DNA from 3 places in the Mesorhizobium sp. M0496 genome. Region 1 is predicted to be linked to each of the others. Evidence: riboswitches for the same ligand, from Rfam matches in the RefSeq annotation. Region 1 holds a riboswitch; each other region holds the start of a gene.
What was found. A riboswitch is a leader RNA that binds a small molecule or an ion and turns the genes downstream of it on or off. The one in region 1 is predicted to bind cobalamin.

Region 1 (10,136 bases):
TGCCCGAATCGGAAAATCCGAAATACTTCCCGTTCGAAAGATCGAGCACGACGGCTTCGCCGTCGAAAGATTCAAAGACAATATCCTTGCTCGAAATTGCGTAGACATCGCTATGACGCATTTGTCTTGGCCCCCGCAGCCGCGCGAGCAGTCGCCGGTCGGCGCGGTCGCTCAGCCTATAACGCCTGTAAACACTCGATTCTTGCTTGGCAAGCCAACGTGCGCCAGCGGCTCCAAGCCGATCACGCCTCGATTTCGAGCGCCGAAAGCGGTTTTGAGCAACAGGCGAGGATAAAGCCGTCGTCGATCTCGTGGTCCAGGATGCCGCCATTGTGGCTCATCTCGACGTCGCCCGCGACCTTCTTCACCTTGCAGGTGCCGCACAGACCGAACTCGCATGCGGCGGGTATCCGCACGCCGGAGGCCCGCGCGGTCTGCAGCACGGTCTGCCCGGCGACGCATTCGGCGTCGACATCCGAAAGCGCGAAACGGATCGGCGTCGCGGCTTCGACCGGGGCGACGGCGTCGTCTCTCGCCGGCAAAGCGAACGGCGCCGGGATCTTCTCCACGGCAGGCGCCGCAAAGCTCTCCTGATGGTATTTCGTCATGTCGAAGCCGGCGGAGTCCAGCATGCCGCGCACGGCGCGCATGAAAGGATCAGGGCCGCAGCAGAAGATTTCGCGCTCGCGGAAATCGGGCGCCAGCAGCGGCAGCCGGATGGCGTCGATGCGGCCCATATGGCCAAACCAGCCCTCGCGGCTCGACCGCTCCTCGATCATGAAGCCGAGCGACAGGCCGGGCATCCGGCTGCCGAGCAGCTCAAGTTCCTTGCGGAAGATGATCTCTTCCGGACGGCGCGCGCAATTGACGAAGCCGACATCGGTCCATGGCGCACAGTCGTTCAGCCAGCGCAGCATCGACATCATCGGCGTCACGCCGGAACCGGCGGAGATGAACAGATATTTGGCCGCCGGGTGGCTGTGCAGCGAAAAGTCACCGGTCGGCCCATAGGCCTTGACGTGCGATCCGGGCGTAAGATGGTCGAACATCCAGCGCGTGCCGATGCTGCCGGCCTGCGCCTTCACCGTCACCGCGATCGAGAACGGCCGCGATGGCGAGGACGACAGCGTGTAGGTGCGCATCAGCGGCCCGTCCGCGGCCGGCAGCTCCAGCGTCAAGAACTGGCCCGGCTTGTAGCGAAACCAGGTCTGGTTGTCGGAGCGGAAGGTGAAGGTCTTGACGTCAGGCGCTTCGTCGCTGACGCCGATCACTTCTAGCACCTGCAGCCGGTCGTTCCAGGGCGTCATCTGGTCGAGATGGCGATAGAGGCCAAGATCCGTCATCGCATTCATCCTCTTATCTCTTTTGTTTTGTGCATGATCCCAAGGCCGCTGCGCATTTTGGGCGACATGCGCTAGGCGACGCTGCGCAGGGTCGGCCGGCCGCCTTCGGCGAGGCGCGGGCCGATGAACGACGCGTACCATTCGACGAACTGGATCACGCCACCCTCATGCAGCTCCGAATAGGGGCCTGGTTCATAGGCGGGCGACAGGATGCCGAAGGCGTTTTCCTCGACGATGCGACGGTCCTGGTCGTTGGTCTCGGTCCAGACATGGGTGAGATCGTCGATGGTGTAGTCGACCCCCTCGACCGCATCCTTGTGCACCAGCCACTTCGTCGTCACCGCCGTTTCCGTGGCGCTGATCGGCAGCACCCGGAACGTCACCGCGTGATCGATGAGGATGTGGTTCCAGGTCGTCGGGTAGTGATAGTGCATCAAGGTGCCGATCCGGTCGGCGGAGACAGTGTCGGAGAGGTTCTTCTTCACCGCCCGCTTGCCGGTCATGGTGTAGCTGACGGCATCGCGCAGCAACGGCGCGCGGGTGGCGCGGTACTGTCCGGCCGGATCGATGCGAAATTTGCTCGGCAGGCCTGATGCCTCGCATTTGGCCCAATGCGCGACCATTTCGGGGTCACTGTCGGCGCCGTTGACGCCGGTTACGGTCGGCGCCTCGGGGAAGGTCTTGCACAGCTCGGGATGATTGGCGACGCAGTGATAGCACTCGCGATTGTTTTCCCAGACCAGCTTCCAGTTGCCCTTCTCGATGATCGTACTCTCGAAGGCGATCTTTGCTTCGCGCAACCGGTGCGGCAAAAGATAAGGTTCGATCATCGCCCGCATCGGCGCGAAATCGGCGGGCTCCCTGGCCAGGCAGATGAAGATGTAGCCGCCGACGCTCTCGCAGGCGACCGGCTTCAGGCTGAACTCGCTCTTGTCGAAACCGTCGGCCATCTGGCGGGCAAACAGCAGGCGGCCATCGAGTTCATAGGTCCACTGGTGATAGGGGCAGACGAGCTTTGCCGCCGTACCCCTCTCGGTATTGCAGACGCGGCTGCCGCGATGGCGGCAGGAATTGTGGAAGGCGTTGATCTTGCCTTGCTGGTCGCGGACAAGGACGACCGGATAGTCACCGATCTGCACCGTGATGTAGCTGCCCGGCTTCGGCAGCTCGCAATCGTGGCCAATGAACAGCCAGTCGCGATACCAGATCAGCTCCATGTCGAGCTTGAAGTAGTCCGGATCGGTGTAGAAGGGCTGTTCTAGCGAAAAGCCTTGCCGGCGGCTGTTCAAGAGCCTCAGCATGTCGTTGCGAGTTTCCATGTCCTGTCCTCGTTTCTAAGGACTGAACTGGTGGTGACGGAGGAAGGATTGGACGCAGGCCGGCGATGCGCCGGACATGCACTATCCACCTCTTGACCGCCCACCGCGATCAGTCGAGTTCAATGATCTCGGGCTGGTTTCCGGGCTCTGGAGTTGTCCTTGCGGACCATCGCGACACCTTCCCAGGCAGTTGCCCAGTGGTCTCCCGTTGCGACTTGAACTCCACCACCGTTGCGGGGGCAGCGCCGGATTCTGACCGGCTTCCCAATTCTCCGCCTCGTCGTCACGAAGCGGCACCTGAGATGATATGATCTAACCACGATCGCGGGCGCGCCATCGGCATGAAAACGACATCGTATCCATGCGGCGCGACACGGATGCGAAACGTTCCGGTTGGCGATTGCAGAGCTGAAATCCTATCTCCGCGGCGGCCATTTCCATCTGCAATCTCCTCGAAACCGACCCCTCACCCGGGGCCAAAAAAGTTAACAGTTTCGAAAAGTGACTATTAGCTCTTTCTAAAATCGAACCGAACGGTTCGTTTCTGTTGACGGTGCGTGCAGGACGGTGTGAACGCCGGACCTTCGAAACAGTTGGTGATCAAGCGGGCGGTTTTTCTTAAATCATTGAAAAATATAAGTAAAAAGTGGTGTGTAGAAGCCCTTGGCACAATTTCAAGTGGCGGACTCATGGTCCACACGAAACAACTTCGTGATTGGAAAAGGCGAGGATGCCCTCCCACATCGGGGCTGTCCGAACGACGCGATTTCTTCCCAAGACACGCCGCTAGACGGACGGGAAAAATACTGGAGTACATAAAATGAAAAAGATCATTCTCACTGCCGCCGTCCTTCTGGCGATTTCGGGCAGCGCCTTCGCTAATGGTAGCGACCACTACGGTTCGAACGCCGCGGCAGCCACTGCTGTCGACAGCTCGTCCACGGCTTCGGTCAAGAAGTCGGAACCGGCTGCTCAGACGCCTGCCCAGGGCAGCGACCGTAATCTCTTCGGCAACAACTAAAAGCCGATTACCGGCAGACGGCGGGCTTGCCCGCCGCTCTGGCGAAATTCAGAAATCAGGAGACTTGAAATGAAGAAGATCATTCTTGCTGCCGCTGCGGTTCTCGCCATCTCGGGTAGCGCCTTCGCAGGCAGCGACAACTTTGGCTCCAACGGCGCCAACCAGCCTGCCACCACCGCCACCGACAGCTCGTACACGGCTTCCACCCAGAAGTCGGAGCCGGCCACGCAGGCGCCTGTCAACCATGGCAGCGACCGCAATCTGTTCGGCAACAACTAACATCCGACCAAACCAACATCAGACAGCGATGCGGCGGGTTAACCCGCCGCATCGAATTCGAAAATACGGAGTATCAAAAATGAAGAAGATTGTTCTTACTGCCGCCGCTGTTCTGATTGCCGCCGGCAGCGCCTATGCCCGCAACGACAACGTTGGCGGAACCGACATCAACAAGCAGGCGACCGTCAACGTCGACACTTCGCATACGGGCTCGATCCGCAAGAGCGAATCGCCCATCTACAAGCTGCTCAATTCGTCGGGCGATGTATCGAAGTCCGCCCCTCAGGGCAGCGACCGGAACCTCTTCGGTCGCTAACAGCCGAAGCCGATGTCCAGAAAAGAGCGGTGGGCCTTGCCCGCCGCTCTTTTTTTGACCGTCGAGATGGTTCCGTATCAGGCTGCCTTTGCTTCCGCTTCGTGAAGCGCGAAGGACCGCCCATCCGTATCGAAGATATGCAGGTCTTCGCCATTGGCGCTCAAGCGCAATGTCGAGCCACGCTTGACTTCGACATTACCAGGCAGCTTGGTCACCAACGGCAGGTCGGCGCGGCCGATGTCGACATAGACAAGCTGAACCTCGCCGAGCTGCTCGACATAGTCGACCGTCCCTTCGAACAGATAGTCCGCACCGCTGGCGATGATCAAATCCTCCGGCCGCACGCCGAAGCTCACTGCGGCGCCCTTTGCCGAAGCAGGCGTCGTGATCGGCACGGTTGCCTTGCGCCCGCCGACATGGCTGACGACAGTCGGATTTCCGGTCTTGTCGATGGTCGCGGGCAGGATGTTCATGGCCGGCGAGCCGATGAACTGGGCGACGAACAGATTGCCGGGCTTCTTGTAGAGATCCATCGGCGTGCCGACCTGTTCGATATGGCCGTCCTTGAGCACAACGATGCGGTCGGCCAGCGTCATCGCCTCGACCTGGTCGTGGGTGACGTAGATCATGGTCGTGGCGGGCATCGATTCCTTGAGCTTGGCGATCTCGATGCGGGTGGCAACGCGAAGTGCGGCGTCAAGGTTCGACAGCGGCTCGTCGAACAGGAACACTTTCGGATTGCGCACGATGGCGCGGCCGATAGCGACGCGCTGGCGCTGTCCGCCCGACATCGCCTTGGGCAAGCGGTCGAGATATTTGGTCAGCTGCAGGATTTCCGCCGCCTGGCGCACGCGCCGGTCGATCTCGGCCTTGTTCTCCTTCCCGATCTTCATCGAGAACGCCATGTTGTCGTAAACGGTCATGTGCGGGTACAGCGCGTAGGACTGGAACACCATGGCGATGCCCCGCTTGGATGGCGGCACGTCGTTCACGACCTCGCCGGCTATTCTGAGCTCGCCGGAGGTGATTTCCTCGAGCCCGGCGATCGACCTCAGCAATGTCGACTTGCCGCAGCCCGACGGACCGACAAAGACGATGAATTCGCCCGACTTGATATCGAGGTCGATGCCGTGGAGAATGTTCAGATTGCCGTAGGACTTCTTCACTTGCCTTAGCGTGACATCGGCCATTGGTTTCCTCCAGTGATTTGAAATTCAGTCGACGCGCCCGAACCAGGCGCCGTAGCCGCCAAGCTCGATGGAACCGCTGCTTGCCTGCCCCGAAAATCCATGCCCGGGCAAAGGTTGCAGCGATCGGCTGCCAAGGTCAACCTTGGTTGGCCCGGCTCCCAGATTGAAGACGCAGACGAGCTGCTCGTTGCCTGCGCGGCGGGTGAAGGCAACGGTGTCGCCCTCGCTTTCGATAAAGGTGATGTCACCCTTGACGAGCGACGGATGGGCACGCCGGAACGTGAGAAAGCGACGATAGTGCTCAAGCAGCGAATTCTCGTCGCCCTGCTGGACATTGACCGCTTGCGAAAGATGTTTGGTCGGCACCGGTAGCCAGGGCTTTGCCGAGGAGAATCCGCCATTCTTGGTGCTGCCGTCCCACACCATCGGCGTGCGGCAGCCGTCGCGGCCTTTGAATTCCGGCCAGAAGCGGATGCCATAGGGGTCCTGTAAATCCTCGAACTGGAGGTCGGCTTCACCGAGCCCAAGCTCTTCGCCTTGATAGATGCAGACCGAACCGCGCAAGGACATCAGCAGCGCCGAGATGACCTTGAGATAGGCGGTCGGGTCGGATTCGCCGGCCGCCCAGCGCGAGGCCGGGCGCATCACGTCGTGGTTGGAAAAGGCCCAGCACGACCAGCCGTCGCTGGCGACCTTGCCGAAGGATTCCAGCACCGAGCGGACCTTGGCCGCACTGATCTTTTCCGGCGCCAGGAAGTCGAAGGAGTAGCACATGTGCACGCGCTTGCCGCCGGCCGTGTAGGCAGCCACCACGTCCAGTCCGCGCTGCGAATCGCCGACCTCGCCGACCGCGGCGGTTGCCGGATATTCATCGAGCAGGGCGCGGAACCGCTCGAGGAAGCCGAGGTTTTCGGGCCGGCTCTTGTCGTAGAGATGGTCCTGATAGTTGTAGGGATTGACCGCTGGTGCGGTCTGGTCGTTGCGCTCTTCCGGCGGCAGCGGCGGATTGTTTTCCAGGCCCTGGCTGTGGAAATAGAAATTGATGGTGTCGAGCCGAAAACCGTCGACGCCACGCTCCAGCCAGAAGCGGGTGACGTCGAGCAACGCGTTCTGGACCTCATGGTTATGGAAGTTCAGGTCGGGCTGCTCGGACAGGAAATTATGCAGGTAATATTGCTGGCGGCTGGTGTCCCATTGCCAGGCCGAGCCGCCGAAGATCGACAGCCAGTTGTTGGGCGGCGTGCCGTCCGGCCTGGCGTCAGCCCAGACATACCAGTCGGCCTTGGGGTTGGTGCGGCTCGACCGACTTTCCTTGAACCATGGGTGGTTGTCCGCGGTGTGCGACAGCACCTCGTCGATCATCACCTTCAAGCCCAGCCTGTGCGCCTCGGCGGTCAGCGCGTCGAAGTCGGCCAGCGTGCCGAACATCGGATCGACGTCACAGTAATCGGTGACGTCATAGCCGAAATCCTTCATCGGCGATTTGAAGAACGGCGAAATCCAGATGGCGTCCGCACCGAGTGCCGCGATGTAGGGGAGGCGACCGATGATGCCCTTGAGGTCGCCAATGCCGTCGCCGTTGGAGTCCTGGTAGCTGCGCGGATAGATCTGGTAGATCACCGCACCTCGCCACCAGTCGCTATCGATGGCGAGATCAGGCTTCGAGCTGGCCTTCAAAGCGGATTGCATCGTCTCAGCCTCCTTTCACCGAGCCGGCAAGCAGCCCGCGGACAAAATAGCGCTGCAGCGAGAAGAAGACGATCAGCGGCACGATGATGGTCACGAAAGCCGATGTCGTCAGAATCTCCCAGTCGCCACCGCGTGAGCCCAACAGCGCATTGAGCTTGGCGGTCAGCACGATCTGGTCTGCCTCTGTACCCAGGAAAACCATCGCCACCAGCAGATCGTTCCATACCCACAGGAATTGGAAGATGGCGAACGAGGCCAGCACCGGGAACGACAGCGGCAAGACGATCTTGACGAAGATCTCGAAATCGCTGGCGCCGTCGATGCGCGCCGATTCCATGATTTCGCGCGGCAGGCCGGCAATGTAGCTTCTGAGCAGGTAGATGGCGAAGGGCAGGCCGAAGCCGGTATGCGCCAGCCAGATGCCGAGATAGGTCTTCGACGGCATGCCGAAGAAAGCGCCGACACCGTTGTAGAGTTTCAAGAGCGGGATCAGCGACATCTGCAGCGGCACAACCAGCAGGCCGATGATGACCGCGATCAGCAGCGCCCGGCCGGGAAACCGCATCCAGGCCAGCGCATAGGCGGCAAAGGCGGCGATCAGGATCGGTATGACGGTCGCCGGGATGGTGACGGTCAGCGAATTCATGAACGACCGCCCGATGCCCTCGGAAAACAAGACTGTCTTGTAGTTCTCGGTGGTGAATTTCGGTGGCGCCGACGAGGCATAGTAGATGCGCTGGCCGCGATCGCCTTCGAAGGCCTTGGGCGACTGCATGACAAAGCTGCCGTCTTCATTCAGCTGCAAGGTCACGCCATCGCCGAGATCCGCCGAAGTGCCAGCGGGATATTGCGTTGGCGCCGCCGATTTGACACCGAAGGCGCTGATGTTGCGCTTGGCGCCGTCGCCGAAGATGTTGCCCTCGAGAACGAACTTGCCGTCCTTTTCGACCTGCGTCGAGGCGGCCGGCAGCCGGCCGGCTTCGGTCTGGGTGGAACTGGCGAACGAGTTCCACCAGCCCGAGGCGATGATCTGGTTCTTGTCGCGCAGCGAGGAGACCAGGATGCCGAGCGTCGGTATGGTCCAGATCGCGACGAAGACAAGCACTGCAATGTGGACGCCAAAGCGGCTGGCGAAGGAATTTCCGGTCGCAACGGCCATCTCAATGTCCTCCCGTCTCTTTGTTCGCCTGGCGGATGTTCCAGACCATGATCGGAATGACCGCGATCATGATGATGATGGCGATGGTGGCGCCGCGGCCGAAATCGCCGCCGCCACGGAACATCCAGTCGAACATCAGATTGGCCAGGACCTGGCTGTTCCATTGGCCGTTGGTCATGGTCAGCACGATGTCGAACACTTTGAGCACCAGAATGGTGATGGTGGTCCAGACGACGGCGATGGTGCCCCATATCTGCGGCACCATGATCTTCCAGAAGATCTGGAATGGATTGGCGCCGTCGATGACGGCGGCTTCCAGCGTTTCTTCGGGAATGCCGCGCAAGGCTGAGGACAGGATGACCATGGCAAAGCCGGTCTGGATCCAGATCAGGATCACCATCAGGAAGAAATTGTTCCAGAACGGCAGCGATATCCAGACCTGCGGCTGGCCGCCGAAATGCTGGATGATGGCGTTGAGGATGCCGATCTGCGTCTGGCCCTCGCCGCGATATTCGTAGATGAATTTCCAGATCACGCTGGCGCCGACGAAGGAGATCGCCAGCGGCAGGAAGATCAGGCTCTTGGCGATCGTGCCCCACCAGATCTTGTCGGTCAGCACGGCGATGATCAGCCCGAGGAAGGTGCAGGCGGCCGGCACCACCGCCAGCCAGACGATGTTGTTGAGAATCGAGTTGCGGAATTCACGGTCGCCGAAGGCCCATTGATAGTTGGCCAAGCCGACGAAATTGACGCCGCCGCGATCGAGGAACGACAGCCGCAGCGTCTCGACCACCGGATAGATCAGGTAGATGGTCAAGATGATCATCGCCGGACCGACGAACAGCCACGGCCGGACCAGCCCTTGCCGGCGCAGATTGTCGATAGCCGCGGCGCCAGCGACACCACGCGATGGAAATATCAGGTCGACCAGTTTGTTGGCGCCCCAGAAATAGGCGACGCAACCGCCGACCCCGACGATGATGACGAATATGGCCGAGAAAATCTGAGCCGCCATGGGTCCCTCCCCCTGCGCATCACTAGCCAAGGCCGAACGGTCAGGGCGGTGAGATGCGCCGATTCAGTTGTTCAGAGCGCCATCGCCAGGCAAGACAGGTCTTCCTCTTTGCTGGTCGCGCTTCATGCCGGATGTCTGTGTGCTCATGATAGTCGCCGCGGCACGGGCCGCCGGTTGGATCCGGGCCCCTGGGGCCCGGATCCAGTCAGGATCGATAGTTCAAACGTCCAGCCGAACAATCGGCGGCTTGCCTACTTAATGGCGTCCCAGCTTTTCTGAATGTCGGTGGCGACATCCTGCGCGGACTTGCCGCCGACCAGGTCGATCATTCCGGTCCAGAAGGCGCCGGCGCCGATCTTGCCGGGCATCAGGTCGGAACCGTCGAAGCGGAAGGTCGAGGCGTTGGCGAGGATGTCGCCTTGCTTCCTCAGCGCGTCGCTGGCATAGGCCTCCTTGTTGACCGACTTGAGCGGCGTCACGAAACCGCCTTCGGCCATCCAGATCTCATGGGCGAGCGGCATCTTCAGGAATTCGATGAAAGCGCGGGCGCTCTTGCTGTCTTTCGTGATCATCGCCAGCGTCCCGGCACCGAGCACGGGCGTGCCCAGTTCAGGCTTGGAGGCATAGGGCGGGAAGTAGAAGAAGTCCGCGTCCTGGCCAATCTTGGTGCCTTCCGGGAAAAAGGTCGGGATGAACGACGCCTGGTGGTGCAGGTAGCATTTCGGCGGCACAGCGAAGAGGCCCTTCGGGCTGTCGCGGAAATCGGTCGCCGCAACCGCCTTGGCGCCGCCGTCGACCATCTTGT
Region 2 (10,136 bases), on a different contig from region 1:
CCCAGGTGATCAGCGCTTCCGTCGAGGTGACGAGAAAGCCCTTGTCGGCCAGCTCGTTGTTGATTTCGAGGAAGAAGGGATCGTCCTGCCCCACCGGCCTGCCGGTGTTGGGATCGATGATACCTTTGGGCTTCGGCGCGACGAGGGTGCCTGAACTGTCGTTCAATCCCATTCCAGCGCTCCTTTTTTCCATTCATAGGCAAAGCCGATGGTCAGCACCGCCAAAAATACCATCATCGACCAGAAGCCGAGCATGCCGATCTTCGAGAACGACACCGCCCACGGGAACAGGAAGGCTACTTCCAGGTCGAAGATGATGAACAGGATCGACACCAGGTAGAAGCGGATGTCGAATTTCATGCGGGCGTCGTCGAACGAGTTGAAACCGCACTCGTAGGCGGAAAGCTTTTCGGGATCGGGGTTGCGGTAAGCCACCAGGAAGGGTGCGGCCAGCAGCGCCAGGCCGACAACCAGCGCCACGCCGATGAACAGGACGATGGGCAGATACGAACTTAGAAGTGCGTTCATACTCGGCTTTCCGTTGGCGCCAATCCACGTTGATTACAGCACCGGACCCTAATGCGGAAGCGTGACAGTTTAACCGCTGAACCGTTTTAAGGGCCTATGCTGCAACGCGGCGAGGGTTAGCGCAGCACTTCCAGCGAAGCAAGTCAAACCTTGTTCAAAACACAGTGCTGGACGGCATATCGCGGCAAACTGGTCCGATCCGCTCCTGTTTGATTTCCTTCGCTTTTTACTCCACTTTTCTCTCCTGACATGGTTGCCGCCAAAACCCTGCTAGCATGAACCGGAATCACCCATCAAATCGCCCTCAGAGTGACGCCTGCATGAAGGAAAAGATCTCGCTCCCCATGGCCCGGCGCATTGCGCTTGCCGCCCAAGGGTTTCTCGATCCCCGCCCGACCGGCACACCGAACCGCCGGCACTTCGCCCGCGTATTGGCCCGCACCGGCCTGCTGCAGATCGATTCCGTCAGCGCGGTGGTGCGCGCTCATTATATGCCGCTCTATTCGCGCCTTGGCCCCTACCCGTTCGCTTTGCTCGACAATGCCGCGGTCACGCGCAAGCGCACGGTGTTCGAATATTGGGCGCACGAGGCTTCCTTTCTGCCGGTCGAGACTTACCCGCTGATGCGTTGGCGCATGCAACGCGCCGAGCGCGGCGACGAGATGTATCTGGGTCTCGCCAAATGGGGCCGCGAGCACGCAGCCTATATCGAAGAGATCTACCGCCAGGTCGCCGAGCGTGGCCCGATCGCCGCCTCCGCGCTCGAGGGCCAGAAGGGCTCGGGTGGTTGGTGGGGCTGGAGCCATGCCAAGCATGCCTTCGAATGGCTGTTCTGGGCCGGTCGCATCACCACGGCGCACCGTCGTGGTTTCGAGCGCTTCTATGACCTGCCCGAGCGCGTGCTGCCGCAGGCGATCCTCGATCTACCGATTCCCGCCGCCGAGGACGCGCACCGTGAATTGCTGCGCATTTCCGCCCGTGCCCACGGCATCGCGACATCAGGCGATTTGCGCGATTATTTCCGCCTGTCGCCGGCCGATATGAAAGGCCGGCTGGAGGAACTGGTTGAAACAGGCGAGTTGCTGCCGGTGCGCGTCGAAGGTTGGGACAAGCCGGCTTATCTTCATAGAGACGCCCGTGTGCCGCGCAAGATCGAGGCCCGCGCCCTGATGGCGCCGTTCGATCCGGTCGTCTTCGAGCGGTCGCGCACGGAGCGGCTGTTCGATTTCCACTACCGCATCGAGATCTACACGTCGGCCGACAAGCGGCAATACGGCTATTATGTCCTGCCGTTCCTGCTCGGCGACAGGATCGTGGCGCGCGTCGATCTGAAGGCCGACCGGCCTGCCGGCATCCTGCGCGTCCATGCGGCCTATGCCGAGCCCAAAGCGCCGCCACAGACTGCCGCTCAGCTCTACCAGGAACTGAAGCAGATGCAGGGCTGGCTCGGCCTCGAACGCATCGAGGTGACCCCGGCCGGTGACTTGGGTCCGGCGTTGGCCGACCTGACCGTGTCGTAAGCTCGCGTTGACACCGCCGCCTGCAAAAGCCTAAATCCGATACAGACGGTCTCTTCTCTTCAACGAGAGGAGCCAAGAGGGAATGCGGTGCGGGACGAAATCCCAAATCCGCGGCTGTCCCCGCAACTGTAAGCGAAGAGCCAAGGCCGAAAGCCACTGGGAGTTCCCGGGAAGGCGGCTACCCAAGGCGATGACCCGCGAGCCAGGAGACCTGCCGTCTGCGACTAAGAATCCGATCGCCCGGCGGGTTTCCGGGCAAGGAGCACGATCTTTGGACCATGACAGCAGTTTTTCGGCTGGCACAGCGGATGTTTCGTCCGGCCATGATGATGCGTTGGCCGGCGTCACCGTCATCGTCTGCGCCTCCTGCCGCGATGAAACCGGCTCCGACGCCCATCCCCGCGCCGGCGAACTGCTGGCGGACGACACGCGCCGCGCCGCATCGGGCGACAATATTCGCATCCGCAGCGTTGAATGCCTCGGCAATTGCAAGCGCCGTCTCAGCGCCGCCATCCTGCGCGACGGTTGCTGGAGCTACGTCTTTGGCGATCTGACCACGACCAGCGGCAGCGATCTCGTCACCGGCGCAAAACTCTTCGCCACCTCGACGGACGGTCTCATTCCATGGCGCGGCCGTCCCGATAGCCTGAAGCGCGGCCTTGTTGCCCGCATCCCTCCGCTCGACCTGTTGAAGGACTTGAAATGACCGCTCCAGATTCGTCTGCCAACCTCTCCCGCGTTCCCTGCACCGTCGTCACCGGTTTCCTCGGCGCCGGCAAGACGACGCTGGTCCGCCATCTCCTGGAAAACGCCGGCGGCAAGCGCATTGCCATCATCGTCAACGAATTCGGCGACATCGGCATCGACGGCGAGATCCTGAAAGGCTGCGGCATCGACACCTGTCCGGAGGAAAACATCGTCGAACTGGCCAATGGCTGCATCTGCTGCACCGTCGCCGATGATTTCGTCCCGGCGCTCGACCAGATCCTGTCGCTGACGCCAAAGGTCGACCACATCCTGATCGAGACTTCCGGCCTGGCTTTGCCCAAGCCGCTGGTCCAGGCTTTCCAGTGGCCGAGCGTGAAGAGCCGCGTCACCGTCGATGGCGTCATTGCCGTGGTCGACGGGCCGGCATTGGCCGAAGGACGCGTCGCCAACGACATGGACGCCTTGCAGGCGCAGCGCGCTCAGGATGAGACGCTCGACCACGACGATCCGGTCGAGGAGGTGTTCGAGGATCAGATCGCCTGCGCCGACCTGATCATCCTGTCCAAAAGCGACCTGATGGACGCCGCCGGCACTGCCCGCGCCAACGCCATCATTGGCGAACACTCCGCCCGCGCGGTGAAGATCGTGCCGACGTCGCATGGCAAGGTCGATCCTTCCGTACTGCTCGGGCTCGGTCTCGCAGTCGAGGACGACATCGAAAACCGCAAGTCCCATCATGACGGCGCCTTCGACCATGAGCATGACGACTTCGACACGTTCATCGTCGACATTGCCTCGATCGCCAATCCCGATGAGCTTGCAAAGCGCGTCGCCGCCGCCGCCGAAGAAGAGAACGTGCTGCGCGTAAAGGGCTTCGTCGAGGTCGGCGGCAAGCCGATGCGGCTCTTGCTGCAGGCCGTCGGGCCGCGCGTCAACCACTACTATGATCGCGCCTGGACGGCGCAGGACGACCGCCGCTCGCGCCTCGTTGTCATCGGCCTCAAGGGGCTGAACCGCCCGGCGATCGAGCGTATACTTGCCGGCTGATTTCGGACACGGGTTGCGATGCACATCCTAACCACGACATCCGCCTCGCTCGACGATCTCGCCGAGCCGGTCGATCTGCGGCAGACGCCGGCGGATATCGTGGCCCTGTCCTTCACCGACAGCGACCTCGCCGGCCTTGCGGCCGCGTGGAAGGCCGACGCCGGCCGGCTGCCCTCGATGCGGCTGGCCGCCCTGCGTGATCTGCGCCATCCCATGTCCGTCGACCTCTGGGTCGACAGCGTCGCCCGCCACGCCAAGATCATCCTCGTCCGCATCCTCGGCGGCTACGACTGGTGGCGCTACGGCTGCGACCAGCTTGCCTCGATCGCTCGCGAACGCGGCATAAAACTGGCTCTGCTGCCCGGCGAGAGCCATGACGAGGACCTAAGGCTGATCGAAGCCTCGACGCTGCCGCGCGAGGAGCTTGACGGCCTGCTCGATTATTTCCGCGAGGGCGGCCCGGCGAATATGAGCGCGCTGGTGCAAAGGTTGGCGCGGCTGGCGGGACAGGATGAGCCTGTCGTCGAGCCGGTCGCGGTCCCGAAGGCTGGGTTTTACGAGCCCGCACGCGGAGTCGTGGAGAAGGCGGACGCATCGAATGTTGGCGTTCCTTCACACCCCCCTCTGTCCTGCCGGACATCTCCCCCGCAAGGGGGGAGATCGGATTTCATCAAAGCCGGCGCTTCTCTCGCTGAGGCATCTACAACCTCGACAATTGGCGAAACCGCCGATGACAGAGCAATCTCCCCCCTTGCGGGGGAGATGTCCGGCAGGACAGAGGGGGGTGTGACGGAACTCGACGTTGACAACGTCAACGCCCCAGTCGTGCCCATCCTGTTCTACCGTTCGATGCTGCTGGCCGCCGATGTCGCGCCCATCGATGCGCTTTTTGAGGCGCTGCGGCAGCGTGGTCTACTCCCGGTCCCTATCTTCGTCTCCAGCCTCAAAGACCCAACGTCACTCGCCTTTGTCGAAACAGCGCTCGCCTCCCTAAAACCCGCCGCCATCATCACCGCGACCGCTTTCGCATCCGGCGCGGAGCCCGGCATCGAAACCTTGTTCGACCGCGCCGGCGTGCCTGTCTTCCAGGTCATCGTCGCCACCACCCGCCGCGATATCTGGGAAAACAACCAGCGCGGCCTGGCGCCCGCCGACCTCGCAATGCATGTCGTGCTGCCCGAGTTGGACGGCCGCATCCTCGCCGGCGCAATTTCCTTCAAGGGTGAGAGCGAGATCGACCCGGCACTTGGCCACCGCGCCTTCGCCAACCGGCCGGAAGCGGATCGTGTGGCGCAGGTGGCTGACCGTGTCGCGGCCTTCATCCGCCTGCAGCAGACGCCACGCGCGGGGCGCAAGCTCACCATCCTGATCCCGGATTATCCGAGCGCCCCCGGCCGCACCGGCTATGCCGTCGGCCTCGACGTGCCGTCCAGCGTGCTCGCGATGCTGCATGACCTGAGGGAACAGGGCTATGGTGTTGACGGGATTCCGGAGACGCCGCGTCGGTTGCTGGATTTGCTGGCGCGGAGCAATGATGGGCTGGGGCTGGATGACTATCTCGACTTCTCCAAGAGCCTGCCGGTTGCGGCTATCGCTGCCGTAGAAGCTGCATGGGGCAAGGCAGAAGAGACAGGTTTGCGCGAGGCGCCCCCCTCTGTCCTGCCGGACATCTCCCCCACTTGGGGGGAGATTGGCGGTTCAGTTGCCGGCTCCCTTCCTGCAACGTTTGAGATTGGCGAAAGCGCAGATGACCGCTCAATCTCCCTCCTTGTGGGGGAGATGTCCGGCAGGACAGAGGGGGGCGCCTCGCGCAAACCTTCGCTATCAAGCAAGAAACACTTCCCCTTCCGTGCCGCCACCTTCGGCAACGTCACCGTGGCACTTGCCCCCGATCGCGGCCGCTCCGCCGACCGCCGCGCCGACTACCACGACCCGACGCTACCGCCGCGCCATGCGCTGATCGCCTTCGGCCTATGGCTGCGCAAATTGCTGGGCATCCACGCGCTGGTCCATGTCGGCGCGCATGGCACGCTGGAATGGCTGCCGGGCAAGACGGTCGCGCTTTCGGAAAACTGCTTTCCCGAGATCGTCACCGGTCCCCTGCCCGTAATCTATCCCTTCATTGTCTCCAACCCCGGCGAAGCGGCGCAGGCCAAGCGGCGCATTGCCGCCGTCACCCTTGGCCATCTGCCGCCTCCGCTTACCGGCGCAGGGCTGGACGAGAACCAGCACAAGCTGGAACGGTTGGTCGACGAATACGCCCAGGCCGACGGGCTCGACCGCCGCCGCCGCGACCGTCTGGCCAAGCTGATCGTCGAAACCGCGCAAAAGACCGGCCTCGCTTCCGAAGCCGGCGTCGCCAGAACCGACGCGCCCGATGAAGCGTTGCGCCGCATTGACGCCTGGCTCTGCGACCTCAAGGATTTCGCCATCAAGGACGGATTGCATATCTACGGTCGCGCCCCCGATGAGGAGCCCGACGCCATGCGTCGCCAAAGCGCTGACGCCGAGAAGACGGCGCTACTTGCGGCGCTCGATGGCCGCCACATCAAGGCCGGTCCGGCAGGCGCGCCCGCGCGCGGCCGTTCCGACGTCCTGCCCACCGGCCGCAACCTCTTCACGTCGGACCCGCGCACCATGCCGACGCCGACCGCCTATGATCTCGGCAGGGTGGCGGCCGAAGAAGTCGTGCGCGGCTATATGCAGTCGCATGGCGACTGGCCGCGCTCGCTGGTCATCGACCTCTGGGGTTCGGCGTCGCTGCGCACCGGCGGCGAAGAGATCGCGCAAGGGTTGGCGCTGATGGGCTGCCGGCCGCAATGGGATTCTGCGACCGGCCGTATCACCGGCATCGAAGTTCTGCCGCCGGCCACGCTCGGCCGGCCGCGCGTCGACGTCACCTGGCGTATCTCCGGCCTGTTCCGCGACATGTTCCCGACCCAGATCGCGCTGATCGATGCCGCCGCCAACGCCGTTGCCGCCCGCGACGAGGACGATTCGGAAAACCCGCTCGCGGCGAGGACCCGCACTGACGGCAAGGTCAGCCCGCGAATCTTCGGCACCTCGCCCGGCACGTACGGCGCCGGCGTCGAGTATCTCCTGTCCTCCGGCGACTGGGCGGCGCGCGAAGAAATCGGCCGCGCCTATCTCGACGCAACATCGCACGCCTATGGCGGCGCAGAGGGCGAAGGCGTCTCCGCGCCCGGCGCCTTCGAGGGCCGCATCGCCGAGGCCGATCTTCTCGTCCACACCGGCGACGACCCCGGCCGAGACATCCTCGAAGGCTCCGCCGACGTCGCCTTCATCGGCGGCTTTTCGGCAGCCCTGGCGGCGCTTGGCAGGAATGCCGACGTCATCGTGCTCGACACCACGGACCCGCAAAAGCCGAAGCCGCGCTCAGTCGGCGAGGCCGTATCGCGCGTGGTTCGAGCCCGCGCCGTCAATCCACGCTTCATTGCAGGCCAGATGCGCCACGGCCCGCGCGGCGCCTCCGAATTTGCCGAAACCGTCGACCGGCTGGTTGGCTTTGCCGAAACCACGCATGCGATATCGGGCACGCTGATCGAGGCCGTGCATGACGCCTATCTCGGCAATCCGGCTGTTCGCGCCTTCATCCTGCGCGAGAACCCCGCCGCTGCGAAAGTCATCGCCGAACGCTTCCTGTCCGCGCGCCGGCGTGGCCTCTGGCATCCCCTGCGCAATTCCATCGACGACGACCTCGCTGCCCTGATTGCTGAGGCAGAAGCGCTGGGGGTGGCGGCATGAACGCCTTCTCACGCCGCGGTGCCTGCCCGGCCCTGTCGGCACCGATGCAAACCGGCGATGGCCTGCTGGTGCGGCTCAACCCGGTCGCGGAAGGTCTATCTTCTGGAGGATTGTCGCCCAAGCTTCTGATCGGGATAGCCGAATCCGCTTTGCGGCATGGCAACGGCATCATGGAAGTGACAGCGCGCGGCAGCCTGCAGATACGCGGGCTGACGGCGGAAAGCGCGCCTCTGCTGGCAACAGAGGTCGACGCTCTGGGCATTGCGGTGCGCACCGGCGTGCCTGTAGAGACTGGGCCGCTGGCCGGCATCGATCCGCAGGAGGTAGCCGATCCCCGGCCGCTGGCGGAGCGGATCAGGGTGGCGGTCGAAGAGGCTGGGCTGACGGCAAGGCTGGGGCCGAAGGTTTCGGTCATTGTCGACGGCGGCGGGCAGCTTGGGCTGGATTCGGTGACGGCCGATATCAGGCTGAAGGCGGTGCGAGCCGACAACGACATCGTTTGGAGCGTATCGGTTGCCGGCGACGGCCGAAACGCGAAGGTGTTGGCAAAAGTCGATGCGGATACCGCGAGAGACATCGCCGTCGCTGCACTGAGGATGGTCGCCGAAAAAGGTCGCGAGGCGCATGCAAGGGATTTGTCGGAGAGGCAATTAATATCTCTCGAAGGTTGGCATTCTGTGGCGCCCCCCTCTGTCCTGCCGGACATCTCCCCCACAGGTGGGGAGATCGGCCGCTTCGGCGCTTCGCCCCCTCTCGCATCGTTTGAGATTGGCGAAAGCGGAGACAAGGGCGACATCTCCCCCCTTGTGGGGGAGATGTCCGGCAGGACAGAGGGGGGCGTCGTAGAGCGCAATCACCGGCCAATTGGCCTTTTCAATCTCAACGCCGCCATCGCCCTCGGCATCGCCCTCCCCTACGGCAGCATGCCGGCAGAGAAGATCATCGACCTCGCCCAAAGCGCTCTCGCTCTCGGCACAGCCGAAATCCGCCTCGCCCCCGGCCGCGCCTTGCTTCTCCTCGGCCAACCAGCAGCTGCCAGCCAGCCCCTCCAAGACGCCGCCGCCACCCTCGGCTTCGTCACCTCCTCCGCCGACCCACGCACGCGCATTGCCGCTTGTCCTGGCACGCCGGCCTGCGCCTCCGGGCGGATCGCCACGCGCGACATTGCCGAGACGATCGCCGCTGAAAACGCTGACATCCTCGACTTCACCCTGCACGTTTCCGGCTGCGCCAAGGGCTGCGCCCATCCAGGCAAGGCAGCCCTCACTCTGGTCGGCGGCGAAAACGGAGCCGGACTTGTCGTGAACGCGACGGCAAAGGCCCTTCCTGCCGGCTACAGGCCGGGCTATGACGCCGCGCGCGGCATCGGCCGCGTCGCGGCAATGATCCGCAGCGCACGATATCAAGGCGAAACCGCCGCCGCTTGCCTGACAAGGCTCGGGCCGGTCGCTATCGCCGAAGCTTACCGACAGGCCCGAACTTACCAACAGGCCCGAACTTACCAACAGGAATGAGCATGGCCGCCTACGACTATATCCATGACGGCACGGCGATCTACGAACGCTCCTTCGCCATCATCCGCGCCGAAGCTGATCTGTCGCGCTTCTCCGAAGCCGAGGCCGATGTCGCCGTCCGCATGATCCATGCCTGCGGCCAGGTCGAAGCATCAAGCCATTTCGTCTTCTCCGCCAATTTCGTTGCCGCCGCGCGCGCCGCTTTGGCGGCTGGCGCACCGATTTTCTGCGACGCGGAAATGGTCTCGCATGGCGTCACCCGCGCCCGGTTGCCGGCCGGCAACGAGGTGATCTGCACCTTGCGCAACCCGCGCACGCACGACATCGCCAAGGAGATCGGAAACACCCGTTCGGCCGCCGCGATCGAGCTGTGGGGCGACCGCATGGCTGGTTCGGTGGTCGCCATTGGCAATGCACCGACCGCACTGTTTTATCTCCTGGAAAAACTGCGCGACGGCGCGCCGAAGCCGGCGGCCATCATAGGCATGCCGGTCGGCTTCGTCGGTGCGGCCGAATCCAAGGATGCTTTGGCCGAGAATTCCTATGGCGTGCCCTACGCCATCGTCCGCGGCCGGCTTGGCGGCAGCGCCATGACTGCCGCAGCGCTCAATTCATTGGCGAGGCCGGGCCTGTGAACGCGCTTGTCAAAGGTCGTCTCTTCGGCGTCGGCACCGGTCCCGGCGACCCCGAACTGCTGACCCTGAAGGCCGCGCGGGCCTTGGCCGAGGCCGATGTCGTGGCCTATTTCGCCAAGCGCGGCAACAACAGCAACGCGCGCGCCATCGTCGAAGCGCAGTTTCGGCCCGAAATGACGGAGCTGCCGCTGCTCTATCCCGTCACCACCGAAATCGACAAGGATCATGACGACTACCGGTCGCAGATCACGGCCTTCTACGAGGAGTCCGCCGCGAAGGTCGCCGAACACCTTCAGGCAGGCAAAATGGTTGCCGTGCTGTCGGAAGGCGACCCGCTTTTCTACGGCTCCTACATGCATCTGCATGTGCGACTGGCTCATCGCTTCCCGACCGAAGTCATTCCCGGAATCACCGCCATG
Region 3 (10,136 bases), on a different contig from region 1:
TGAGTAAAGCCGCCGGTCGAGGCGCCGATGTCGAGCGCCTCGCAGCCGGCTGGATCGAGGTTGAAATGGTCGAGCCCACCGATCAGCTTGAGTGCCGCGCGCGACACATAGCCTTGCGCCGGATCGTCGATGGTAACAAGGCATTGCGGCAAAACACTCTGGCCCGGCTTGCGGGCGAGGACACCGTCGACCGTCACTGTGCCGCGTTCGACCGCGTCGCGGGCACGCGAGCGGCTGGCAAACAGCCCGCGCTGGACGAGCAGGTCGTCGAGCCGCTGGCGGGTGCTGGCTGGCAGAGGCGAATTCATCGGCCTTCATGGCGAAAGCCGAAGACGATGGCAAGGGCGCCAACCGGACATTGCGGGAGGTATTCGTCACCCACTCCAACCATCATCCCAGCAATATTGGGCTTTGAGACGATGGTGGTTAGTTCTGTCACGCCCACTATCCTTTGAAAACTACACTCGTTGAGGCGCGTGACTGCCGAAGCATGAGGCGCGTGACTGCCGAAGCATGAGGCGTCGCCGTTTGCAGATCACTGCCCCGAATTCCAGAAATCTCATAAATTGTTAACCTATTTTCGTCGCATTTGCTTGAGGACTAAATGTTATGACTGCGACAGCCCGCAAAACGGGATGAAGAGGCGTCAATCTTGGAAATGGCCAGCGATATCGTCTACAAGGTGCTTGACCGGATTTCCGGCGCCGGCCTGCTGGCGACCGGACTTCTGTTGTTGACCGCTTTGGCCAGCGCCCTCGTCGCCTATTGGCGCACGGTCGAGAAAAAGAGCTGGAAAGAATTCTTCGAGTTCGCGGTTCCGCACGAGGTGATCACCCATCCCTCGGCGAGAGCCGATCTTTTGTTCTGGGTGACGAGGAAGGCCCTCATGCCATTCCTCATGCTGCCTGCCGGCATCGTCTTCGTCGGCGCCGTCGGCTATGCGACGAACTGGCTGCTCTCGACGCTGCTATCGATCCAGCCGCCCCTGATCGAGGGGCCGGCAGGGCCGGTGACGGTGACGATCTTCACCGTCACGATGCTGCTCGCCTACGACATCTCGTATTATCTCTATCACGTCGCCCAGCACCGCTATCCGGTGCTCTGGGAACTGCACAAGGTGCACCATTCGGCCGAGGTGATGGTCGGCATCACCAAGGACCGCGTCCACCCGCTCGACGAATTGATGAACCGGGCCTGGGACGGCGTCATTCCCGGCATCTGCTTCGGCATCTGGTCGCTGGTGTCGCTGAACCTCGTCGAGCTGACGGTCTTCGGCGTCAACGTCTACATCATACGCAACATCCTGATGATGGATTTCGTCAGGCACACGCATTTCAAGATCTCGTTTGGGCCGCTGAACAACCTGATCTTGTGCCCGCACTGGCATCAGTTGCACCACAGCACCGACCCACGCCACTACGACAAGAACTTCGGGCTGCTCTTCTCGTTCTGGGACCGGCTGTTCGGAACCCTATGCGTTCCCAGACCCGACGAGGACTTCAAATTCGGGTTGATCGAACGCAACGTGCGCGACTATCAGTCGCTCGCAGGGCTCTATGTCCTGCCGCTGAAGCGGATGTGGGGGCAGATCGCCAGACACTTTCGAACCGACAAGCCGGAGCCACGGCAATCCTCGCAAAGGGCCAAGCCTTGAACGGGCCTGTCGTGTGCCGGCTGCCGCGAACGCACCGGATCGAAGTCGCAACGTCGGATGCGCGCCTGGCAGAAATCGCGCCCGCCTGGGCGGCGCTCTGGCAACGTGCCGGCGGCCTCGTTTTCCAGCATCCGGACTGGATCTCGGCCTGGTGGCGCACGACGCCGCATCAGGAGCGACGCAGCCTCAGGATCGGGCTGGTCTGGAGCGACGAGCGGCTCGTGGCCGTCATTGCGCTCGCGACCTTCAGGCGCTCCGGCATCCGCGTCCTGGAATGGGCGGCGAAAGACCACTGCGATTATGGCGATGTCCTGCTTGCCCCCGATTGCGACCCGCAGATCCTGCGGCAGCTCTGGCAACGCATTCTCGACGATGGCGGCTTCGACCTTGTCTATCTGAATCGTCTTTTGCCCGATGCCCGATTGCCAGCCCTGCTCGGCTCCGCTCCCGCAGGCCACGGCACGATCTTGCAGCCAAACCACCGCAGCGAGGTCAGCTATCGTGTCGCTGGCGCCTGGCAAGGCGGCGCGCAATGGTTCGAAAGCCAATCGAAAAAAGCCCGGCAAAACTATCGCCGTGGCCGCAAATTCATGGAGGAAGGCGGCGCGCTGCGCTTCCGCCTGATGGAGGCGCACGAAGCCCGCGAGCCGGTGCTGGAGCGCGTCGCGGCGCTGAAGCGGCTATGGCTGGCAAAGCACGGCCGCGTTTCGGATCTCTTCGACGAGGGCTCCGCCGCTCTGGCGGCGCTGGTCTCCGTTCTGGCCGGGCTCGGATTGCTGCGTATCTTCGTGCTCGAACGCGAAAACGAGATCATCGCCATCTCGATCAATTTCGAGCAGCATGGAACGATGATGGCTTTCGTCACAACCTATGCCCCGGCCTTCGAGCGTGCCTCGCCGGGCATGGTCCTGATGATGGATTACATTCAGTGGTCGCTTGACCGGGGCTTGACCACGATCGACTTTCTCTGCGGCGGCGAGGATTTCAAGCGCCGCTTTGCGACGCATTCGGTGACCTTGTCATCGGTGCTGGGTGGGCGAAGCCTGCGCGGACGCCTCGCCGTGGTGGCCGACCGCGCTCGCCACGCCGCGAAATCCTGGCGCTCCGGGAAACCGGCGAAAGAAGCGGAGCTGGCGGAGGAGTAGCCTCTTCAGATCGCCGATGGGCGGCATGATAGACCGCTTCCGATCATACCCTCTCAAGCAGCTGTAGGCTTGCTGGCTTCCAATTTAGAAAATGGTTCGCGAAACCTGCCGTTCCACGGCGGGCGACAGACCGTCGCCCGGCTTGCCCGTGGCTTCCTCGCGTGAGCGTTCGGTCACAGCCGCCGGCGCTGCTACCGGCACGACCACAAGCTGCGGCACCTGCTTGTAGGAAAAGCCGCCGCGGATATCGCCCATCTTGCCGGCGACGATGCCCATGGCCGCCTTTTCGAGGCTGCGATCATAGCGCGTTTCGGCGGCGGCCGGCGCGGCGATGACAGCGCAAAGCGCTACGCCGCACAGAAGCGTTTTCATTGTTGTCGTCTCCCTGCCTGATCAACGATCTAGCAGGGCGCCGTTGAAAAACGGCCAAGAGACACGGTAAGCGAAAAGCCAAACGTCAGCGTAAACAATGGTTTAACATCGTTGACCGACGAACTGAATCAAGTCTTTGAGACTTTGATTCAGGCACGCTGGGCGTGGGTGCTGTGCCCGAGCGCGACGAAGACCGTGCGCACGATGCCGGCTGCGTCCAACCCGGCATCGGCATACATTTTCTCCGGCTTGGCGTGGTCGGTGAACGCGTCGGGCAGAACCAGCGGACGCACCTTCAGCCCGCTTTCCAGCAGACCTTCGTGAGCGAGGAATTGCAGCACGTGGCTGGCGAAGCCACCGACGGCGCCCTCCTCCACCGTCACCAGAACCTCATGCGAGCGGGCCAGCCGCCGGATCAGATCTTCGTCGAGCGGCTTGGCGAAACGGGCATCGGCGACCGTGGTGGAAAGCCCGGCGGCACCTAGCTCCTCGGCGGCGATCAGACAATCCTGCAGCCGCGTACCGAAGGACAGCAGTGCTACCTTGGTGCCCTCCTTGACGATGCGGCCCTTGCCGATTTCGAGAACCGAGCCGCGCTCCGGCATGTCGACACCGACGCCATTGCCGCGCGGATAGCGGAAGGCGATCGGACCCTCATCATAGCTCGCCGCGGTGCGCACCATGTGGCGCAGTTCCGCCTCGTCGGCAGCGGCCATGACTACGAAACCCGGCAATGTCGCCAGGAAGGTGGTGTCGAAAGCGCCGCAATGCGTCGCGCCATCGGCGCCGACGAAGCCGGCGCGGTCGATGGGAAAGCGCACCGGCAATTTCTGGATCGCGACATCGTGGACGACCTGATCGTAAGCACGCTGCAGGAAGGTCGAATAGATCGCCGCGAACGGCTTGTAGCCTTCGGTGGCAAGGCCTGCCGCGAAAGTCACCGCGTGCTGTTCGGCGATGCCGACATCGAATATCCGCGACGGGAATGCTTCGCCGAACAGGTCGAGACCGGTGCCGCTCGGCATGGCGGCGGTGACGGCGACGATGCGGTCGTCCGCGCGGCCTTCTTGAACCAGGCTTTCGGCGAACACCTTGGTGTAGGCCGGTGCGTTGGCCGGCGCCTTGGCCTGCGCGCCGGTGATGACATCGAACTTGTTGACGCCGTGATATTTGTCGGCGGCGGCTTCCGCCGGCGCATAGCCCTTGCCCTTCTGGGTGACGACATGGATCAGCACCGGGCCTTCGCCATTGTCGCGGACATTTTTCAGGACCGGGATCAGATGCTCCAGATTGTGACCGTCGATCGGGCCGATATGATAGAAGCCGAGTTCCTCGAACAGCGTGCCGCCGGTGACGTAGCCGCGCGCATGCTCGACCGCCCGGGTGATCGCACGATCCGCACGCTTGCCAAGATAGGAGGTCAGTTTCTTGCCGAAATCGCGCAGGCCGACATAGGCCTTGCCCGAGGCCAGACGCGCCAGATAGGCGCTCATCGCGCCGGTCGGCGGCGCAATCGACATGTCGTTATCGTTGAGGATGACGATCAGCCGCGCATCGAGCGCGCCGGCATTGTTCATCGCCTCATAGGCCATGCCGGCCGACATCGCGCCGTCGCCGATGACGGCAATGACATTGTTGCGGCCGCCGGAAAGATCGCGAGCGGCGGCCATGCCGAGGCCGGCCGAAATCGATGTCGAGGAATGGGCGGCGCCGAAGGGATCGTACTCGCTCTCGGCGCGGCGGGTGAAGCCGGACAGGCCACCTTCCTGGCGCAGTGTGCGGATGCGGTCGCGGCGGCCGGTCAGGATCTTGTGCGGATAGGCCTGATGGCCGACATCCCAGATCAACCGGTCCTCGGGGGTGTTGAAAACATAATGCAGCGCCACCGTCAGCTCGACCACGCCGAGGCCGGCGCCAAGGTGGCCGCCGGTGTGGGAGACGGCGTCGATCAGTTCGGCGCGAAGCTCGGCTGACAATTGCGGCAGCTCGCTTTCGGCAAGCGTGCGCAGGTCGGCCGGGATGCGGACCTTGTCGAGAAGCGGCGTATGCGGCGTTGCGTTCACGGGTGCTCAGGCTTTCTGTTCATTGGCGGGATAGGCCGCCAGACAGTGAAAGTAAATGCGTGCCAGTGACGCGGATTGGGCCTGTCTCTTTGTTTGGGCATGATCTCTTCCGAAAACCGGTTCCCACTTTTCGGGATCATGACCTAGCCTTCAGGTAGCGGAATGTATTCTTTCTCGTCGCCAGGAACGATATCGAAACGGCCCGTCTTCCACTCTTCCTTGGCCTGTTCGATGCGCTCCTTTGATGACGAGACAAAATTCCACCAGATGTAACGCTTCGAGCCGAGCGAGGCGCCGCCAAACAACATGAAATGTGCCCCGGTCTGCGACGACACGACGATCCCATCACCCGGCCGGAATACCAACAGCCGTTCGGCCGGGAAAACGTCGCCCGAAATCGAGACCTCGCCTTCCAGTGTGTAGATCGCTCGTTCTTCCGCATCGGCCGGGATCTTCACGCTGGCGCCTGGCGCCAGGCGCAGATCGGCATAAAGCGTCTCGGAGTCGGCCCTGACCGGGGACCGCAATCCCTGGAAATCACCAATGACGATGCGCCCGCTGACGCCTTCGGCGTCGATCTCGGGCAGCCGAAGCACTGCGGTGTTCTCGAACACCGGAGCCACTTCTTCCTTGCCGTCCGGCAATGCCAGCCATGTCTGCAGGCCGGAGATCGACATCGGCGCGCCGCGCAGTTCCTCCGGCGTACGCTCGGAATGAACGATGCCGCGGCCGGCGGTCATCAGGTTCACGTCACCGGGCTGGATGACCATTTCGGTGCCCAGCGAATCGCGATGCCTGATCCTGCCATCGAACAGATAGGTGACCGTCGACAGACCGATATGCGGATGGGGACGGACATCGAGCGCCTGGCCGGCGCGCAGGATCGCCGGGCCCATGCGGTCGAAGAAGATGAAGGGTCCGACCAGCCGCCTTTTGGCGGTCGGCAGGGCGCGGCGCACCTGGAAACCGCCAATATCCTTCGCATTCGGGATGACCATCAGTTCGATCTGGTCGCTGGCGAAGGCGTCGCCGACTTCAGGGTCTTTCCCCGGGAAGAAGCTCATGAACTCTCCTTGTCAGCGGGCAATGCCTGCCCTGGCCGCGTCAGGCAAAGCGGATCGCCGCCTTTGCCCGCAGTTTGGCCGCCACCTCTTCGCGATTGCGCGGATGCTGGTGGGTTTCGAGAGAATCGAGCAGTTCGCGCGCCGATGCCGCGATGGCTTCGACCGCGTGGTCGAAGGCATGCTGGTTCTGCTTCGAAGGCCGCGTCGTTCCGCTCAGCTTGCGGACGAACTGAAGGGCCGCATCGCGGACTTCGTCATTGGTTGCAGGCGGATCAAAATTGAACAGGGTCTTGATGTTTCTGCACATCGTTTCCGTATCTCCTCTTGTCCTGGAGCGCTTTCAATCGGGATGCGTTCTATCCTCGATCATGATCATGTCCAAAAACCGGTGAGGCAAGACCATCGTTCGGACTGCCTCAATCCGCGTCAAGCGGCTCCGTTCCAACCGGCTTGCCGTCGCGCGACAGCCTGATCTTCTCGACCTTGTCCTCGGCGGCCTTCAGCAGCCGGTCGCAATGCGCCTTCAGTGCCTCGCCGCGCTCATAGATCCGGATCGACTGGTCGAGCGGCACGTCGCCACGCTCCAGATCATCGACGATCTTCTCCAGCGCGTCGAGTGCCTGTTCGAAGCTCATCGCCTTGACGTCTTCGTTGGTCTCACCAGCCATCATTCATCCTTTCATCAGTCGCCCGACATGGGCGGCGACCGAAAATGCCAATCCCTGCAGATCGTAGCCACCCTCGAGCAGGCTGACGAGCCGGTTGCCGCTGTGGCGCGCCGCGCGCTGCATCAGCTGGCCGGTCGCCCAGTCGAAATCGTCCTCGGTCAGGTTGATCTCGGCCAGCGGATCGCGGTGGTGCGCGTCGAACCCGGCCGAAATGACGATCAGGTCGGGCGCGAAATTGTCGAGCGCCGGCAGCACGCGCGACAGGAAGGCATCGCGAAAAACCTCGCTGCCGGTCTGCGGCGCCAATGGTGCGTTAACGATATTGCCGGCGCCGGTTTCGTTTTTTGCCCCGGTGCCGGGATAAAGCGGCATCTGGTGCGTAGAGCAATAGAGCACCGACGGATCGTCCCAGAAAATATCCTGCGTGCCATTGCCGTGATGCACGTCCCAGTCGACGACGGCAACGCGCTCGACGCCGTGTTTCTTCTGCGCATAGCGCGCCGCGATTGCCGCGGTGTTGAACAGGCAGAAGCCCATCGCCGTGGTCTTTTCGGCATGATGGCCGGGTGGCCGCGCGGCGACGAAGACATTGTCGGCGCGGCCTGCAAAGACGTCGTCGACGGCGGCGTTGGCGGCACCGATCGCGGTGATCGCCGCCTGCCAGCTCTTCGGGCTGGCAGTGGTGTCTGCGTCGATGCGCGCAATCCCCTCGTCGGGAATGGCGGCCCGCACGCGGGCGACGAAATCGGCGGGATGCGCGTAGAGGATGGTGGCCTCGTCGCCTTCCGGCGCCTGGATACGATCGAGCGCGGCAAAGGCCTCGTCATCGAGCACGCGATCGATGGCGCGCAAGCGGTCCGGCCGTTCGGGGTGGCCGGGTGGCGTGAGGTGCTCGAGGAAGATCGGATGGGTGTAGAGACGAGTGGTCATCGTCCTAATCTAGTGACCCGGATCGACAAAGGCCATGCGCAGGCGGCTGATGACTGGGGAAAATCGCGCCTGCGTCCATTCGTGTCGCCGCAGGCATTGGCGTCGTCTGCGCTTCGGCGTAAGGTCCCCGCCACTGCCTGGTGCCCGTGCAAACGGGAGAATCGGGAACACGGTTGAATTCCGTGGCGTGCCCAACGCTGTAAGGGGGACCGCGCCGGTATACGCCACTGTCGATGACGGGAAGGCACCGGACGCGGGTTGATCCCGAGCCAGAAGACCGGCCTGGCAGGCATCGTCATCCGCATGGTCAGGCGGACGACATCAGAGCGACGTGCGTCCACTTGGACGCACAAAGTACGCTCTGACCGTTTGAAACTGCTGCAATCGCAAGGGGACAAGCGATGCCGGAACACATGACCGCTGCTGTTGGCAATGGATTTGAGCAGAATGCGCGCGATGCGGTGTATCGCGCTATGTTCACACGGCGTGACGTGCGCAGCCATTTCCTGCCCACCACGCTTGATGATGAGGTGCTGGCGCGGCTGCTGCTTGCCGCCCACCACGCGCCGTCGGTCGGCTTCATGCAGCCTTGGAACTTCATAGTCATTCGCGATGCCGAACGACGGGAAAGGGTGCGCGACCTGTTCCTGACGGCACGCGAGCAGGAATTGCCGGCAATTGAGGAAGACCGGCAGGCGCTTTACCGCAAGCTCAAGCTGGAAGGCATCTGCGAAAGCGCGCTCAACATCTGCATCACCTGCGACCGCCAACGCTCGAAGGGTTCGCCGTTGGGACGCTGGCACAATCCGGAGATGGACCTCTACAGCACGGTCTGCGCGGTGCAGAATTTCTGGCTGGCGGCACGCGCCGAAGGCGTCGGCGTCGGCTGGGTCAGCATCATCGAGGCGCAGGCGCTGAAAAGCCTGCTGTCAATTCCCGATCATGTGACGCCGGTCGCCTATCTCTGCGTCGGCCGCGTCTCGGAGTTCGCGCCAAAGCCCGACCTCGAAACGCATGGCTGGGGACGGCGACTGCCGCTACCGGAGCTGATCATGAGTGAGACGTTTTCCGGGCAAGGTGAAGCGTTGCTCAAATCGACCGTGGCGCGCCTCAACGCTGTTGCTGCCGCGCCGTCGAGCCTCGCTGATCAGGGTGTCGCGCCGGCCGGTCCCCAGCGCGAGCCGCCGAAGGAGGCCAGCGCCTTGTCCTTGAGTTCCCTGAACTTCGACGACGCCTCAGCCAGCCGGGCGTCCCAGGCCGGATCTGGCACCTGGCCCGCAATAGTCTTGAAGTAGACCTGCATCAGGCAAGCGATGGCGAAAGGCTCGATGAAGGCCGCCTTGAAGGCCCAGGCGAAGACGATGGCGAGCACGAAGGCCCAGCCCGCCAATTGCCCTGGCATCAGGAAAAGAATGGCGGCGGCCGGCGCCAGCATCAGCAGGAAAATGACGAACGACACGCCCCACATGATGACTGCCAGCCAGACGGCATTCTTGACCATGACCTTGCCGTTCTGGGCATAGAGCACGACGCCCTGGCGCGCCGTCTCGAACGGCGCGGACGAATTGATGCGTATGTTGTAGCCGAGGATGATCTCGTCGACATAGGTCAGCGACAGGCGGATCACTGTGTTGACGAAGGAGATCAGGCCGCTCAAGCCCGGGATCGGCAGGAAAGCGGCGATGCCGCCGAGCAGGCCGGTGATGGCGCGGATGGCGCCCTTGACCAGCTGGTCGACGACGAAAAGGATGTTGGCCTCGGCAAAACGCTGGGTCACGATATCCTTGGCGTAGGCGATCTGGTCCTGGCCGCCGGGAATGTCGCGGCCGTCGATCAGATGGACCATCACGGCGATATGGCCGGCCTTGACGACATAGAGGATGTATTCGCGGATCCAGTAAACGGCGATCGAGACGACGCCGAAACCGACCACCCCGCCCCACAGGGCAAAGGATAGCGGCCCGTCGGGATCGGTGGAGATATGGCCGACGCCATAGCCGACGCTGGCGCCCATGCCGGTCGCCATGATGTAGGCCAGCGTGATGCCGAAATAGACGATCATGCGAAAGACAATGAACGGCCAGGTCCGCATCATGATGGACACCGACCTGCCGATATCGAAATCCCACATGTCCCGAATCTCCCCCCAGAGGTGGTGCAAGAGGATGGACCCAACCCGGCGATTGTCAATTGTCGGCCGTGGCGCCGCAGGGCAACGAACTCGGGTTAACAGGTTCGCC

Region 2: another riboswitch for cobalamin. It lies ahead of NKI73_RS19550 (DUF1636 family protein); the one in region 1 lies ahead of NKI73_RS07830 (aromatic ring-hydroxylating oxygenase subunit alpha).
Region 3: another riboswitch for cobalamin. It lies ahead of bluB (5,6-dimethylbenzimidazole synthase); the one in region 1 lies ahead of NKI73_RS07830 (aromatic ring-hydroxylating oxygenase subunit alpha).

What each region holds. Positions count from the first base shown of each region.
Region 1 is NZ_JAMYRC010000005.1:163,301-173,436, reverse strand. Features, by position in the region: gene NKI73_RS07840 (PqqD family peptide modification chaperone) at 1-121, opposite strand, end outside; gene NKI73_RS07835 (FAD-binding oxidoreductase) at 243-1,343, opposite strand; gene NKI73_RS07830 (aromatic ring-hydroxylating oxygenase subunit alpha) at 1,415-2,662, opposite strand; cobalamin riboswitch at 2,777-2,978, opposite strand; gene NKI73_RS07825 (DUF680 domain-containing protein) at 3,483-3,683, shown strand; gene NKI73_RS07820 (DUF680 domain-containing protein) at 3,753-3,962, shown strand; gene NKI73_RS07815 (DUF680 domain-containing protein) at 4,042-4,278, shown strand; gene NKI73_RS07810 (ABC transporter ATP-binding protein) at 4,356-5,468, opposite strand; gene bglA (beta-galactosidase BglA) at 5,493-7,157, opposite strand; gene NKI73_RS07800 (carbohydrate ABC transporter permease) at 7,162-8,316, opposite strand; gene NKI73_RS07795 (carbohydrate ABC transporter permease) at 8,318-9,331, opposite strand; gene NKI73_RS07790 (ABC transporter substrate-binding protein) at 9,583-10,136, opposite strand, start outside.
Region 2 is NZ_JAMYRC010000023.1:41,437-51,572, forward strand. Features, by position in the region: gene NKI73_RS19535 (NuoB/complex I 20 kDa subunit family protein) at 1-172, opposite strand, end outside; gene NKI73_RS19540 (NADH-quinone oxidoreductase subunit A) at 163-528, opposite strand; gene NKI73_RS19545 (winged helix-turn-helix domain-containing protein) at 849-2,048, shown strand; cobalamin riboswitch at 2,078-2,281, shown strand; gene NKI73_RS19550 (DUF1636 family protein) at 2,320-2,754, shown strand; gene cobW (cobalamin biosynthesis protein CobW) at 2,751-3,803, shown strand; gene NKI73_RS19560 (cobaltochelatase subunit CobN) at 3,822-7,568, shown strand; gene cobG (precorrin-3B synthase) at 7,565-9,082, shown strand; gene NKI73_RS19570 (precorrin-8X methylmutase) at 9,085-9,717, shown strand; gene NKI73_RS19575 (precorrin-2 C(20)-methyltransferase) at 9,714-10,136, shown strand, end outside.
Region 3 is NZ_JAMYRC010000001.1:114,099-124,234, reverse strand. Features, by position in the region: gene NKI73_RS00650 (TlyA family RNA methyltransferase) at 1-308, opposite strand, end outside; gene NKI73_RS00645 (hypothetical protein) at 305-439, opposite strand; gene NKI73_RS00640 (sterol desaturase family protein) at 659-1,654, shown strand; gene NKI73_RS00635 (GNAT family N-acetyltransferase) at 1,651-2,799, shown strand; gene NKI73_RS00630 (hypothetical protein) at 2,884-3,171, opposite strand; gene dxs (1-deoxy-D-xylulose-5-phosphate synthase) at 3,321-5,234, opposite strand; gene NKI73_RS00620 (pirin family protein) at 5,378-6,298, opposite strand; gene NKI73_RS00615 (DUF2277 domain-containing protein) at 6,339-6,605, opposite strand; gene NKI73_RS00610 (exodeoxyribonuclease VII small subunit) at 6,715-6,966, opposite strand; gene NKI73_RS00605 (histone deacetylase family protein) at 6,970-7,896, opposite strand; cobalamin riboswitch at 8,018-8,196, shown strand; partial or broken gene bluB (5,6-dimethylbenzimidazole synthase) at 8,298-8,879, shown strand; gene NKI73_RS00595 (hypothetical protein) at 9,044-10,027, opposite strand.